2 regions of the Agromyces sp. NPDC055520 genome follow, and region 2 is predicted to be linked to the other one. Evidence: predicted binding sites of a transcription regulator. Region 2 holds the regulator's gene; the other holds the start of a gene.
The links. The regulator LexA, encoded in region 2, represses DNA repair genes until DNA is damaged. The targets are predictions, from matches to a motif close to TCGAACANNTGTTCGA.
Positions count from the first base shown of each region.

Region 1: ACWGST_RS02165 (HNH endonuclease signature motif containing protein) is a predicted target of LexA. The motif match lies at 1,873-1,888, and genes of this name have one in related genera.

Region 1 is NZ_JBSHJY010000002.1:110,776-116,005, reverse strand. It holds gene ACWGST_RS02180 (hypothetical protein) at 1-599, opposite strand, end outside; gene ACWGST_RS02175 (HepT-like ribonuclease domain-containing protein) at 756-1,022, shown strand; gene ACWGST_RS02170 (prepilin peptidase) at 1,122-1,793, opposite strand; gene ACWGST_RS02165 (HNH endonuclease signature motif containing protein) at 1,922-3,613, shown strand; gene ACWGST_RS02160 (FAD-dependent oxidoreductase) at 3,769-5,148, opposite strand.
Region 2 is NZ_JBSHJY010000010.1:53,217-58,446, reverse strand. It holds gene priA (bifunctional 1-(5-phosphoribosyl)-5-((5-phosphoribosylamino)methylideneamino)imidazole-4-carboxamide isomerase/phosphoribosylanthranilate isomerase PriA) at 1-66, opposite strand, end outside; gene hisH (imidazole glycerol phosphate synthase subunit HisH) at 165-803, opposite strand; gene hisB (imidazoleglycerol-phosphate dehydratase HisB) at 800-1,414, opposite strand; gene ACWGST_RS06845 (histidinol-phosphate transaminase) at 1,411-2,511, opposite strand; gene ACWGST_RS06840 (LysM peptidoglycan-binding domain-containing protein) at 2,581-2,955, opposite strand; gene lexA (transcriptional repressor LexA) at 3,231-3,899, shown strand; gene ACWGST_RS06830 (alpha/beta fold hydrolase) at 4,008-4,775, opposite strand; gene metE (5-methyltetrahydropteroyltriglutamate--homocysteine S-methyltransferase) at 4,903-5,230, opposite strand, start outside.

The DNA.
Region 1 (5,230 bases), on a different contig from region 2:
GAGAGGTGCAACCAGTTGCCGAGCAGCGACAGCGCGAAGCCCACTCCCCCTACGACAAGGAGGGATCGGAGCATGCTGGCCTTACCGACCTTGCCGCCCCACCACCATACGAAGAGCACGGCGACGAACATCAGTGACTGCACGACCACCGTGGCGCGTGGCGTGAACGCGGAAAAGCCGAACATCAGTACCGGCGCGAAGCCAATCAGAGTTGGGAAGGCGCGCGCCCCCACGAGCCGTGCGAGAACCAAGGCGAGCGCGAAGAACGTTGTGATGGATAGGAACGCGACCCAGAACAGCCCCCAGAATCCACCCGCCTGCCAGCCAACGCCTAGCACGACGTTCCACAGCGGTGAATTCGGGACCCAGTCACCGTCTTTCGACCATGACCAGGTATCCGGTCGTATCAGAGGCAGTCCCTCGAGATTCTCAATCCCCGCCCTCGCAGACCAGAATTGGTCGCGTTCTTGCGAGTTCGCTGCGCGCACTGCGGCGATCCCCACGAGGACGACAAATACCATCCACCAGCGGAAGCGCTCTGTCGCGATGGTCGACAGAAGGCGGGTTCTTCTCGATGGCAATTCGTCGAGTTCAAGCATCCGTAGGGGGTCCTTGCGGTCGGCGCGGTGTGATCTGGTCGAGGCTGACCGGTCGGATCGTTCTGGGCTCAGTTCAGGCAACATGCTGCGCCAGCGCCACGACCAGTCCCAGTTCGGGTGGCGTGCTCCGCGGCGATCTCCAGCCCCAGTGCAGGAATGCATCGGGGGCGGGGCACCCGCATCCGCTTGGGTTCCCGCAAGCTTGCCGTACTACGCGACTTCGCCGTCATCGGGGAAGCCGTCCGCGGTCTGCCGGCTGACGCGAAAGCCGCTCACTCTGACACTCCATGGCCCGCGATCGCCGGCCTTCGGAATGTCGTTGTCCACGAGTACTTCCGAGTCGAACCCGAGATCGTGATCGACATCCTCGACAAGCAACTCGAGTCACTCATGAGGAGCATCCGGAGCTCTCTCGACGAGTAGCGGTCACTCGTCAACGGCCGGGAGGGACGCCTGCCACGCGGCATCCACTCGGTGTATTCGCTTCGACAGGCTCAGCGACCGGGGCCTCGCCCGCGTTCCTCAACCCGCCAGCACAACCGCCACGAGCGCCCCCACGAGCATCGACGGGCCGAACGGAATCGATCCGCGCAGCGTCACCCGCCGCAGCACGAGGGCGACGATCGCGACCACTCCCCCGACGACGAATGCGGCGAGCAACCCCACGAGCCACGCCGACAGGCCGAACCAGCCGAGCAGCAGGCCGATCACGAGCGCGAGCTTCACATCGCCCATGCCCATCGACGACGGCGAGATGAGCGCGAGCACGAAGTAGACGGCGAACATCGCAAATGCCCCGGCGAGCGCCCAGATCAGCCGCATCCAGTCGCCCGCGGCCCAGGTCGCGGGCACGAGCAGCGCGGCCACCGCGTAGAGCGTCGGAAACACGACGGCGTTCGGCAGCCGCTTCTCGACGAGGTCGACGATCGAGAGCACGGTCGCGCAGGCGGCGAAGACGAGCAGCGCCGGCAGCAGCCAGAGGCCCGCGGCGTCACCGCCGAAGCGCAGGCCGAGCACCCCGAAGGTCACGGCGGTCGCCACGGCGGCGGCGATGCGGATGGTGGTGCGCCGCGGCATCCGCTCGCCGTGAATGGAACGCTCGACCCACGCTGCCAGCGGCCACCAGCCGAGCGCGAAGCCCGCGACGGCAGCGATGGCCGCGATGACGGCGGTGGATGTCGCGAGCAGAGGCATGATCGAGAGCGTAGTGGAGCGGGCTCTCACCGCCCTTCCGCTTTCACCGCCCTTGCGCTCTCGTCGCGCCCATTCGCATTCGAACAAAGCTTCGACAGAATGTCGGTGGGTGGTGAGAGCATCGAAGCATGACGAACGAGGGCGCGATCGCGAGCGGCGCAGCTGGTGCAGCCGATGCTGCCGGCGCGCCGGGAGCAGCCGGTGCAGCTGGTGCCGACGCGCTCGGGGCGCTCGACGGCGGGCTGCGAGCGCTCGTCTCGGTTCTGCGCGCGCGGCCGGTCGGTGATGCCCCGGCGCAGCACCCGACTGCAGACTTCGATGATCTCGGCGATGCGCAGCTCGTCGATGCGCTGCGGGCGATCACCGGCATCGAGCGCTCGCTCGAGCAGCTGAAGCTGCAATGCTCGTCGGCGATCGCACGGCGGTCTGCGGGTGAGTCCCGTCACGAGGGCCTCGCCGGTCGGCACGGGTATTCGACGCCCGAGCGGTTCATCGCCGCGACCACCGGTTCGAGCACGGCCGACGCCGCGAAGCTGCTCGCCGTCGCCAAGGCGACGACGCCGGCGCAGTCGTTCGGCGAGGCCCCGCGAGCGCCGAGGTACGCGTGCGTCGCCGCGGCCATCGCCGACGGCGCCATCACGATCGAGGCCGCGAACCGCATCATCGAATTCCTCGATTCCATGCGAGCGGATGCCGCGGCCGCGCCACTGCTCGAGGCAGAGACGAAGCTCGTCGAACGAGCCGCAGCCGTCGGCGTCGACCAGCTCTGGCGTTACATCAAGTACTTGCGGGCCGAGCTCGATGCGTGTGGAGTGCAGGCGCGAGAAGAAGAGCTGTGGGCTCAGCGTTCGCTGCGCATGTGGGAGGACCGGCGCGGATTGATCCACCTGCGCGCCTGTCTCGATCCGGCGACGGCCGCACCCATCAAGGCTGCGGTCGACGCACTCGTGTCAGCCGATCTGCACGCTGCTCGCGATGCGAAGAGCCGGCTTGCGGCGCGCGAGGCGGCGGCTGGGCGAGGCGGGGCGGGCGTTCTGGGCGATGCGTTCGCCGATGGCGCCGTGCCGGCGGGTGATGCTGGCGCGCGCGGTGCCGGCGCGCGGAGTGCTGTTGCGGGCGGAGCCGTTGCGGGCGGTGCCGTTGCGGGCGGGGCTGTCGCAGGCGGTGCTGTCGCGGGCGGGGCTGTCGCACCCGCCGGTGTTGCGCCCGATGCCGCCGACCGGGCACTCATGGATTCTCGCGGCATCGAGCAGATGGCGGCCGACGCGCTCGCAGATCTCGTGCGGCTCGCGAGCTCGGCGGTCGATGCGCCGCCCGCGCTGTCGAACGCGGCGGTCGTGGTGCGCATCGATCAGAAGTGCCTCATGTCCGACATCGGATTCGCGACGATCGACGGCATCGACGAGCCCGTCTCGCCGGCCACGGCGCGCATGATCGCCGCGAGCGCCGGGGTGATCCCGATGGTGCTCGGCGGCCCCGGCGAGGTGCTCGATCTCGGGCGGCGCAAGCGGTTCTTCACGAAGGCGCAGCGAATCGCCCTCGCCGAACGCGACGGCGGCTGCGCGCACCCCGATTGCGCGAGGCCGGTCGCCCATACGCAGGCGCACCACAGGCGGTACTGGGAGGCCGACGACGGACCGACCGACCTCGACAACGGGGTGCTGCTCTGCGCGTTCCATCATTGGTGCATGCACCACGACGGATGGGAGGTGTTCAGCAGGGAGGGGCGCACCTGGTTCGTTCCGCCGCGGCACCTCGACCCCCAGCAACGACCCCGCCCCGGCCGGCGTGCGACCCGGCTCGAGCTTCAGGCTGCGTAGAAGGGGGCGAGCGTGCGCAGGGCGTGCGAGCGAGCGGGCCTGCGAGCGTGCGAGCGAGTGCGCGAGCGTGCGAGCGAGTGCGCGAGCGTGCGTTCATGCGTGCATGCGTGCATGCGTGCATGCGAGCGAGCGGGCGGGCGGGCGGGCGGCGCTGCCTACGCTTCGTCGCGCGAGATGTCGACCATGTCTTCGCGCGGCACGACCTTCACGCGCACGCGACCCTCTGCAGCACCGAGCGACTGCTCGTGCTCGTCGAGGCGGTGCCAGCCGTCGAGATCGGTCCAGCGAATACCGCGAGACTCGAGCAACTCGATGACCGACTCCTCCGACGGAGACTCAGGGTCCCACCAATTGCCGAGGTCGTTGATGACGTGCTTGATCGTCTCCATCGCATCGGACTTCGTGTGACCGATGAGCCCGACGGGGCCGCGCTTGATCCACCCGGTCGCATAGACGCCGTACATCTGGCGCGTCTCGCCGGTCGCAGGGTCGTGCAGCAGCACCTGACCCTCATGGTTCGGGATCACCCCGTACTCGCGATCGAAGGGCACGTCGGGCAGCGGCGAGCCGTAGTAGCCGACCGCGCGGTAGACCGCCTGCACGGGCAGGTCACGAATCTCGCCGGTGCCGACGACGCCGCCCTCTCCGTCGGGCGCGGTGCGCTCGTAGCGGAGGGCGCCGACCCGGCCGTTGCCGTCGTCGACGAGTTCGAGCGGCTTCGCGAAGAAGTGCAGGTGCAGGCGACGACTCGCTTGCCCGACCTCTCGCTGGCGCCACTGGTTCAGCACCTTGTCGATGACGAAGACCTGCTTGTTGCCCGACACGGCCGCGCGGGCGGCGTCGTCGTAGTCGAAGTCTTCGTCGTAGAGGATCATGTCGACGTCGCGCAGCTCACCGAGCTCGCGCAGCTCGAGCGGCGTGAACTTCACCGACGTCGGGCCGCGACGGCCGAACACGTGCACATCGGTGATCGGCGAGGCGGCGAGCCCGGCCGCGACGTTCGCGGGGATCTCGGTCGACATGAGGTCTTCGACGTGCTTGGCGAGGATTCGCGCCACGTCGAGCGCGACATTGCCGTTGCCGATCACGGCGGCCTCGCGAGCCTCGAGCGGCCACGTGCGCGGAAAATCGGGGTGCCCGTCGAACCAGCTGACGAACTCGGCGGCCCCGTACGAACCCGCGAGCTCTGTGCCGGGGATGTTCAACGAGGCATCCTTCACCGCGCCGGTCGCGAAGATGACCGCGTTGTAATGCTTCTTGAGGTCGTCGAGCGTGATATCGGTGCCGAACTTCACGTTGCCGAAGATGCGGATGTCGCCGCGGTCGAGCACCTCGCGAAGCGCCGTGATGATGCCCTTGATGCGCGGGTGGTCGGGCGCGACGCCGTAGCGCACGAGCCCGTAGGGCGCGGGCAGGTGATCGAAGAGATCGATCGAGACGTCGAAGTTGCGTTCGGCCTTCAGCAGGATGTCGGCGGCATAGATGCCGGCGGGGCCTGCCCCGACGATCGCCAGTCTCAGCTTGTTCCTCGTCACGTGCCTGGTCTCTCCATCAGTTTCGACGTCGGTCTCGACATCTGTCTCGTCGTCGGTCTCGCCATCGGTCTCGCGCTGCTCA
Region 2 (5,230 bases):
CTTGCCACCGGCGACGTCGACCGCCGGGAGCAGCACGAGGCGTGGGGTCTTGTTGAATTCACTCATTCACTGTCCTAAAATCGCGATCGCGCCTTGCAAGTGGGCACAATCACAGCATCCTAGTCCGACCGTGTCGACGTCGGGTGCACGTGACGCCGAACGGCTCAGCCGAGGGTGCCGATCCAGTTGCCGAGCAACCGGATGCCGGCGTCGGCCGATTTCTCGGGGTGGAACTGGGTCGCCGTGAGCGGGCCGTTCTCGACGGCGGCGAGGAACCGGCCGCCGTACTCGGCCCACGTCAGCGCAGGCGCCGGGAACGGCGGCTCGATGTCGAGCAGCCACTGCTGCGCGGCGAACGAGTGCACGAAGTAGAACCGCTCGTGCTCGATGCCGTCGAAGAGCACCGAGCCCTCGCCCGCCTCGACCGTGTTCCAGCCCATGTGCGGCAACACGGGCGCGGGCAAGCGGGTGACGCTGCCCGGCCACTCGCCGAGCCCCTCGGTGTCGACGCCGCGCTCGACGCCGCGCTCGAACAGCACCTGCATGCCGACGCAGATGCCGAGCACCGGGCGCCCTCCGGCGAGCCGCCGGTCGATGATCTCGCCGCCGCGCACGGCGTGCAACTGGTCCATGACCGCCTTGAACGCACCGACGCCGGGCACGAGCAGCCCGTCGGCCTCGAGGGCCGCGGCGCGGTCGGCGGTCACGGTGACCTCGGCCCCCGCGCGCTCGAGCGCCTTCGCGGCCGAGTGCACGTTGCCCGAGCCGTAGTCGAGCACGACGACACGACGGCTGCGGGTCACAGGGCGCCCTTCGTCGACGGCACGCCCGACACGAGCGGGTCGAAGGCCTTCGCCTGACGGAACGCTCTGGCGAACGCCTTGAACTCCGCCTCGGCGATGTGGTGCGGGTCACGCCCGCCGAGCACGGTCACGTGCACGGTCAGCGCCGCGTTGTAGGCGATCGCCTCGAAGACGTGCCGCACCATCGACCCCGTGAAGTGGCCGCCGATGAGGTGGTACTCGAAGCCCGCGGGCTCGCCGGTGTGCACGAGGAACGGACGACCGGAGATGTCGACGACGGCCTGCGCGAGCGCCTCGTCGAGGGGCACGAGGGCGTCGCCGTAGCGGGAGATGCCGTGCTTGTCGCCGAGCGCCTGCTTGATCGCCTGGCCCAGCACGATGCCGACGTCTTCGACTGTGTGGTGCACGTCGATCTGGATGTCGCCGCTCGCGCGCACCGTCAGGTCGGTCAGCGAGTGCTTCGCGAACGCCGTGAGCAGGTGGTCGTAGAACGGAACGCCGGTCTCGATGTCGCTCGACCCGGTGCCGTCGAGGTCGATCGAGAGGTCGATGCTGGATTCGCTCGTCTCGCGCTGCACCCGGGCAGTGCGCGAAGGGCTCGATGCGGTCATGACTCAATCCTATTCGCGGGGTTCGGCGCCGAGACGGCGATCGCCTCGAGGAAGGCCGTGGTCTCGGCCTCGGTGCCCGCGGTGACCCGCAAGTGGCCGGGGATGCCGATCTCCCTGATCAGGATGCCGCGTGCCAGCAGCTGCTCGAAGACGGCGTGCGGGTCGTCGACGCCGCCGAAGAGCACGAAGTTCGAGCCGCTGCGGTAGGGGTGGAACCCGAGCCGTGCGAGTTCGTCGGAGATGCGCTCGCGCTGCCCGCGGATCTCGTCGACCATCGCGAGCATTTCGGCCGAGTGCGCGAGCGCGCCGAGAGCGGCGGCCTGGGTCAGCGCCGAGAGGTGGTACGGCAGCCGCACGAGGCGCAGCGCATCGATCGCGGCGGGGTCGCCGGCGAGGTAGCCGACGCGGGCGCCGGCGAAGGCGAAGGCCTTGCTCATGGTGCGCGAGACGAGCAGTCGCGGACGCCCCTCGAGCAAGGTGAGGGCACTCGGCGTGCCGGGGTCGGCGAACTCGAAGTACGCCTCGTCGACGACGACGATGCCGCGAGCGGCGTCGGCGACCGCCTCGATCGTCTCGATCGACAGCGGGGTGCCGGTGGGGTTGTTCGGGGCGCAGAGCAGCACGATGTCGGGGTCGTGCTCTCGCACCGCCGCGACGGCCGTCGCGGCGGTGAGCTCGAAGTCCTCGTCGCGGCCGGCGGTGATCCACTCGGTGCCGGTGCCCGAGGCGAGCAGGCCGTACATGGAGTAAGTCGGCGCGAAGCCCAGCACCGAACGACCCGGCCCGCCGTAGGCCTGCATGATGTGCTGCAGCACCTCGTTGGAGCCGTTCGCCGCCCAGATCTGCGCGGGGTCGAGGCCGTGGCCGAGGTAGTCGGCGAGCGCTCGGCGCAGGGCGGTGAACTCGCGGTCGGGGTAGCGGTTCAGCGTCAGGATCGCCGCGGCCACTCGGGCGACGACATCGTGCGCGACGTCTTCGGGGATCGGATGCGTGTTCTCGTTGACGTTGAGGGCGACCGGCACGGCCTGCTGCGGAGCCCCGTACGGAGTGCGACCACGAAGGTCGTCGCGGATGGGGAGATCGTCGAGGCTCGTCACCACACAAGCCTAACGAGGCGCGTCGGTGTGTTTCAGACGAGCGTCATGCGGCGAACGTGACGAGGGCGTTCACGGAGCGGCCGGCAGCGCGAGCCGCTGCCCGGGTTCGACCGCGGCGTCGTCGAGGCCGTTGATGCGAATGATCTCGTCGATGACCTCGCGCACATCGGCGCTCGGGTCGATCGACTCGGCGATCGCCCAGAGGGAGTCGCCCTGACCGACCGTGACGTACTCGAACGTGGCGCCGACGGCGTCGATGTCGGCGGCCGCGGCCCCCGACCCGAGCACCACGACGAACGCCCAGACCACGAGCGGCAGGGCAGCGAGTGTGGTGAACACGGCGCGCCCGCGACGAGTCAGTCGAAGCCGGGTACGCCCCGAGCTCGGAGCCTGCATCGGTACCGGCATCGAAGCCGGGCCGTTCGTTGCGATCACTGCGCTCATGTCACACCTCCTGTGGGAGTCGCACCCGGCCCTCGGCCGGGAGGGCCGGATGCGAATCTCTGTTCCGAACATACCTTCGATTTTCGAACATTGCAAGCATGAAACTCCGAAGAACCGGGAGAGCGGATCTCCGACACACTCGAACAGATGTTTGCCGCACGCTCGTGAGACGGATACAGTTTCGAATGTCTGCAAGACAGTCGACCAGACACCACCGACATCCGGCCGCACGGCCGCTACGAGGGGCGGAGACCTTGAGCACCGACACCGACGACGTGCAGGCGACGGGCAGGCCTCGCCGCCGCAAGAGTCTGAGCGCCAAGCAGATCGCCATCCTCGAGATGATCCAGCGCTCGGTCTCGAGCCGCGGTTATCCGCCGAGCATGCGCGAGATCGGCGACGCGGTGGGGCTCTCCTCGCTCTCGAGCGTGACCCACCAGCTCAACCAGCTCGAGCTCGCCGGCTACCTGCGGCGCGATCCCAACCGCCCGCGCGCACTCGAGGTGCTCATCGAGTTGCCGGGCGTGACCGACCGCGTCGCCACCTCGAGCGACCCGACACCGATCGGCGATGCGGCGATGGTGCCGCTCGTCGGGCGCATCGCCGCCGGCGTGCCGATCACGGCCGAGCAGCAGATCGACGAGGTCTTCCCGCTCCCCCGGCAACTCGTCGGTAAGGGCGAGCTCTTCATGCTGAAGGTCTTCGGCGAGTCCATGATCGACGCCGCCATCTGCGACGGCGACTGGGTCGTCGTGCGCTCGCAGCGCACCGCCGAGAACGGCGAGATCGTCGCCGCGATGCTCGACGGCGAGGCAACGGTCAAGGTGTTCCGCCAACGCGACGGCCACACGTGGCTGCTGCCGCGCAACAGCGCCTTCGAACCGATCGTCGGCGACGAGGCCGAGGTGCTCGGCAAGGTCGTGGCCGTGCTGCGCGCGGTCTGACGGTCCGCACCGAACGCGCCGGCATCGAAAGGGCCGGCATCGAAACGGCCGGCACCGAAAGGGCGGACACCGAACGTGCCCGGCACGCGAGCGAGCGGATGTCTCCCGTTACGCGGCCACCCGAGCACCGGCGGGTGACACCTCCGGCGCCGTCGGCGCGAAGTCGCGAAGCCACCCGAACACGGCGTCCATGAAGCCGGCGTGATCGTCGCGGAACACCGTGTGCCCGGTGCCCTGCACCGTCTCGACGGTCATGCCCTGACGTCGCAGCTGACGTGCGACCTTCGCCGTGATGAGCAGGCTCTTCTCGGCGAGCACGACGAGCGTCGGCGCCACCAGCCGGGCCGGCGGCACGAGCGGCCGGGTGTCGGCGAAGCCGAGGATCGTGCGCTTGTCCCAGTCGCGAAGCGTCGCGAGTTCGATGTCGACGTCGACGGCGCTCCACTTCGGGTTCATGCGCACGAGCGCCGAGCGTCGGGGCCGCGGGGCGACGGCGAAGAAGGCCTTGAACGCCCAGCCCTTGACGCCCTTCGGGAACGAGAAGGCGGGGTCGATGTAGATCGCGGCACGCGGCGCGAGCCGATCGGCGACGATGCTCGCGACGAGTCCGCCGAGCGAGTGCCCCATGACGATGTCGGGCGAGCCGTCGAGCAGCGGTTCGAGCGTCTCGACGACGTCGCTCGCCCAGGCGGCGGGAGAGTATCGCAGCGCTCGCGGGCTGCGGCCGTGGCCGGCGAGGTCGACCGCGAGCACGCGGAACCCCTGTGCGGCGAGTTCAGCCGTGACGCGATGCCATGCGCGCGAGTCCGACATGATGCCGTGGATGAGGATCGCGGTGCGCGCACCCCCGCCGGATTCGTGGACCGCGAGTTGCATGGCTCGACGGTACCCGCCGCGCCTGTGCGTCACCCCCGCATGAGCCGAGTGGATGCCGCGAACCACGACATCCACTCGGGAGACCGAGCGGATGCCGCGAGCCGCGACATCCACTCGGTCGTCGCCGCTACCCGGCGAGAACCGGCGCCGTCAGCGACGCCCGCACCGCCGCCGTCGCCTCGACCAGGTGCCGCAGCGACTCGACGGTCTCGTCGTAGCCGCGGGTCTTCAGGCCGCAGTCGGGGTTGACCCAGAGCCGCGTCGCCGGAATCGCCCCGGCCGCGCGCTCGAGCAGCGCCTGCACCTCCGCGACGCCCGGCACGCGCGGCGAGTGGATGTCGTAGACGCCCGGACCGATGCCGTGGTCGAACCCGCTCGTCTCGAGGTCGTCGACGACCTCCATGCGGCTGCGGGCCGCCTCGATCGAGGTGACGTCGGCGTCGAGGTTCTTGATC